DNA from 2 places in the Rossellomorea sp. NS-SX7 genome. Region 2 is predicted to be linked to the other one. Evidence: riboswitches for the same ligand, from Rfam matches in the RefSeq annotation. Region 2 holds a riboswitch; the other holds the start of a gene.
The links. A riboswitch is a leader RNA that binds a small molecule or an ion and turns the genes downstream of it on or off. The one in region 2 is predicted to bind cyclic di-GMP.

Region 1 (2,392 bases), 460 kb from region 2:
AGGAAGAACGTGAGATTCCTGATGGCTCCATTATGATCATCCTGGCGACAGACGCGCCAATGAATGAGAGGCAGCTTAAGAGGCTGGCAAAGCGGGCCTCATTCGGCTTATCCCGGACCGGTTCTTATGCGGCTCATGGGAGCGGCGATATCGTCCTGGCCTTTTCGACTGCACACAGAGTACCGCATCAACCAACTGAAGACAATACGGTGTCTTACTCGTTCATTAAAGAAGATGGTGAGATCATTTCTGCACTTTTTGAAATGGCTGTAGATAGTGTCGAGGAAGCGATATGGAATGCCCTGGCGGGAGCGGAAACAACGACAGGAAGGAATGAGCGGCAAGTGGAAGCCATTCCGTTGGAGCTGCTGATCGGTTTGAAGAAGTAAAGAATATGGAAAGAAGCCCGCTGTAATAAAAGGTTTTTTCCTGTGGGGAAAGAGGAAATATAAAAAGAAGGAATGACAATAAGGGATGTGAAATGATGAACTACACACCTTTGCCTCTTTCTTTTTACGAACAGCCGACTTTAGAACTTTCTCAAGCACTGTTAGGCTGTGTATTAGTAAAGGAAACGGAGGAAGGAATTGCTTCAGGCTATATAGTGGAAACGGAAGCTTATCTGGGTCCTGAAGACAGGGCAGCCCACAGCTTTGGCAATCGCCGGACAAAGCGGACAGAGATCATGTTCCATGAAGCAGGCCGGGTTTATACATATTTGATGCATACCCATTGCCTGGTTAATGTCGTATCGGCTGAAGTCGGGGTGCCGAATGCCATTTTAATCAGGGCGGTCGAACCTTTGGAGGGTCTCGACTTAATGATGGAAAGAAGAAAAGGCCAGCCGATGAAAAACTGGACAAGCGGACCCGGTAAATTGACGAAAGCTTTAGGGATTACCATGGAGGACTATGGAAGGTTTTACACCGGGCCTCCGATCATGATTGCAGAAGGTTATACCCCTGCCGAAATTGCTTCCGGAAAAAGAATCGGGATCGACAATACCGGAGAAGCAAGGGATTATCCATGGCGCTACTGGGTGAAGGGTAACCCTTATGTTTCCAGATAGTGCATCAGATTCTAAATTTTCAAACAAATAAAGAAAAACTACACCCAATGTACTAGTTTTATGGTATATTTTACTTATTAAGATTATTTTCTACATAAAATGATAATATTCGCATTGGGAGCTGTGAACCTGAATGATAGATGGGCGCTTACATTCTGGGGAGCTAGTAGCGCAACCGACCACATACGAACGTATTCATACGTTCTTTCATGTGGTCTTTTTTATTTGAAAACGGGGAATTCTGTTCCAAAAACTTACGATAAAGAAAGTATAGGGGTTTTATGAATATATTTACGATTTTTCAAGATGACTTTATTTATCATGATTATCAGCCTTTATATACAATTGATCGCAGTCAATCGCTTTTTGGATACGAGGCGCTGCTGAGGAATAAACTTCAGGAGAATCCCGAGACGCTTTTCCAGACAGCTATGAGGGCTAACATTTTATATAAGCTTGATACCTTATCTATATCAAAAGCCATTGAGGGCTTCCTGCATAATCGGAATCAGAATGGACGGCTGTTCGTTAATGTTTATGTGACCACGATCTTACATCCAAGCTTTCATAAATATTTCGACTATCTCATGGGGACCTACCCTGAACTGCAGGGTCGCCTTGTATTCGAGCTGAATGAATCAACGTCAGATGAGCTCTGGCAGAACCCGTTATTGCTGAAGGCTCTGAAGAATCTGAAACAATACAATGTGTTATACGCCATTGACGATTTCGGACAAGGGACGGCTTCGATAAAAAAGTCCATCGAATTTGAACCGGATATCATCAAACTTGATCGTTATTTTGCAAAAAATTTGGCTGAGAGTGAAAGGAAGCAGCGGTTCATCTCTTTTTTTAGTCAGTTTTATGGAAGTGACACAATCATCATATTAGAAGGAATTGAACAAGAAGAAGATATGCAAGTGGCCAAGGAACTTGGCATCACGATCGGACAAGGCTATTTTCTTGGCCGACCGAGCCAGCTGCTCGCATAATTCATTTGAACGAATGAAGATCAGGGCGTTTACCTGATCTTTTTTTAATATATCAAAAATAGTTGAAACAAAATTGTTTAAATTGAAATAAAATTGAAAAAATTTACATTATCCATTAAACTGAAGGAAAAAGAAAAAGGGGATTACGATGAAATTTCTGAGGTTTCCGTTTAAATTCGTATTCTATTATTTTCTCGGCTTCATCGGTATCATAGCGATCAGCGTTGCTCCTCAAGCGATGAGGGAAAGGGGACTGTACAACTTTATCGGGTACTCCGAAGAAGTTGTGAAGTTTTTCTTTGCGTTTTGGGATAAAGAAAATTGGAGCTAT
Region 2 (2,392 bases):
AAATTTGACAAATTCCCCTAGGGAGATTTGCCATTTTCGAGGTGAAATCCGTCCAAATATCGGAAATCAGACTTTTTTCACACAATTTGATATTAGGGATTCTATTCTTGCTATGATATAATTTTTTTAACTAAGCTCTTTCGTATACAGTACTTTTTTCAATCTTAAAATAATCAGTAATCACCAGTTTTGAGCTGTATTCGAAAAGAGCACGTGCACACACTTCATTCAGAGTTCTGCACAACGTACGAGAATCTACACCCCTTTTGAAAATAGACTTTCCATTAAAAACCTATTTATAGGAGATGTTCGTTCATGAAAACCTTTAAAGTGATATCACTTCAGGTAGTGGATAATGATGAACTACAGGATTTTGAAATTGAGGACGGTTTAATCATCAATAAAGAGGATGAAAAGGGTACTTGGCTTGTGGAAACGTATATGTCACAAGACCACATTGAATTTTTCCAAAAGGTCCAGCAGCGAGAGGATGACTTGGAAATACAGGTCGTCATTTCCCATAAAGCCAATGATCCCGCCGCATTCATGACGTCCATACGCTGCATTAAGAAAATGAACGGACGGATGAGTATCTTATTTGAAGGAAAATTAAAGAAACAGCGCAATGAGTACGCCGAGTTATTATTGGACGACTTGCTTCAAAAAGGGTATTCAGGAGATGAACTGGTGAAAGAATTTCGTGAAAAGATGGTGTCTAAGCCGCGTATTCCAGCTACGTCAAAACCGAGCGTCTGATTTTACGAAAATGTGTAAACTTATTGTAGAGCAGATGTTAACGGTTTGTTATAATAGGCTTATCGATACGATTCAATAGGCAGGTGTCCAAGATGATCGGGGAAAGAGTAAAGAAATATAGACAGGAAAGACGAATGTCTATGACAGAACTGGCTGAAAAAGCTGGGGTTGCTAAATCATATCTGAGCTCTATTGAGCGCAACATTCAACAAAACCCATCTATTCAGTTTTTGGAAAAAGTCTCTGCCGCTTTGGGAATCTCGATGGATGCATTATTACACGATGAACCCGAAAATACAGCAGTCGATCGCGAATGGATCAAAATTGCAGAGGAAGCGATGGATTCCGGTATTACGAAGGAACAATTCCGTGAGTTCATTGAATTTAATAAATGGAAATTGGGCAACAAATAAGTCTTGCAGCTTCTGCAAGACTTTTTACATTAGACGATCTTATACTCATTTGCTTTTTTGCCATGAATTTGAATAAATTTTCTAATATCATTCTTTGAAATTCCTGCCTCCAGTGCCTGTCTCACTAGTTCCACCCATTCTAAATCAAGCTCACGTTCCTTCATTTAGATCCCCTCCCCAAAATACATTCATGTATTTCAGGCAATCCAGCCATCTTAGTCCCCCAATGAGCACTTCGCCTATGTATATACCTGTTAGTATGTACGCATTTTCCTACCTTAGATCTGTGACTTTGCGTCCCTATTTTTCAATAGGTTTGCCTTTATCTGAGTAGTTCATTAGAACTATACCCATTATACTGCTCAATAATCTTTTTTAGTGTTATTTTTTGTCTATTCTGATAATTAATTTTATACTTTATCTTACATATTCAGTTGTTTTTTGACACCAATCTTTAATACTTTTATAAGAACTTGTCTTTCTTTCTCATGCAATAAAAGTATTTGTCGAAGCTTTCGTTTATTTCTTCACTTTGTGTTGCTGATAAGTCTCCAGTTTCCTTTTCAATGGAAGGACTTTGTCATTAATATTTTTTAAAGTTTTGGAATCGTAGAAGGAATGGTTCGTTAAATCATTTCCGCAAGATGGACAAACCCATTTACCTATCTCGCTGCTGCTATACGAACTTCGAGTGCAACGGGAACATACTTTTTTATACATGGTTGTATCCTCCTCTTCTATAAAAATCGCCTCTTGTTCTTTTTAGTGAACATATCATTATTATAAAGCAAATTTTTATTAACAAAAGAATCAAATTAGCTTAATTATTCTTAATAAAGAACATTTTATGTGTTTTTACTCCCGATATCTTCTGTTTTCTCGATATTTCATATTTTCTTTTATCTTTTTTGTTCTATATAATGAATATAATAGTACATAACTGGAGTGATGTGTATGGTGGGGGATCGAATTAGAGAAATCCGCTCCCAAAAGAATCTGACGATTAATGAATTGGCACAGCTTTCCCAAATTTCTAAGTCATATATCAGTTCAATTGAAAGAGGGCTGCAAAAGAACCCCTCTATTAAAGTTCTTCAAAAACTAGCCGAAACCCTCAATGTCCCTCTTGAATCAATTATTTCAATAGATACTGTGGATATACCCCTAGATGAAGATTGGATTGAAACTCTTGAGGAGGCCATACATAATGGCTTAACAAGAGA

Region 1: linked by a shared signal. The riboswitch ahead of ACUXV2_RS20950 (EAL domain-containing protein) and the one ahead of ACUXV2_RS18540 (anti-repressor SinI family protein) in region 2 are both predicted to bind cyclic di-GMP.

The regions. Positions count from the first base shown of each region.
Region 1 covers NZ_CM128249.1:4,209,716-4,212,107, forward strand. The annotation lists gene ACUXV2_RS20940 (DmpA family aminopeptidase) at 1-389, shown strand, start outside; gene ACUXV2_RS20945 (DNA-3-methyladenine glycosylase) at 482-1,069, shown strand; cyclic di-GMP riboswitch class II at 1,178-1,259, shown strand; gene ACUXV2_RS20950 (EAL domain-containing protein) at 1,351-2,061, shown strand; gene ACUXV2_RS20955 (ABC transporter permease subunit) at 2,210-2,392, shown strand, end outside.
Region 2 covers NZ_CM128249.1:3,753,116-3,755,507, forward strand. The annotation lists gene ACUXV2_RS18530 (YwpF-like family protein) at 316-756, shown strand; gene ACUXV2_RS18535 (helix-turn-helix domain-containing protein) at 849-1,169, shown strand; gene ACUXV2_RS18540 (anti-repressor SinI family protein) at 1,199-1,333, opposite strand; cyclic di-GMP riboswitch class I at 1,367-1,500, opposite strand; gene ACUXV2_RS18545 (helix-turn-helix domain-containing protein) at 2,124-2,392, shown strand, end outside.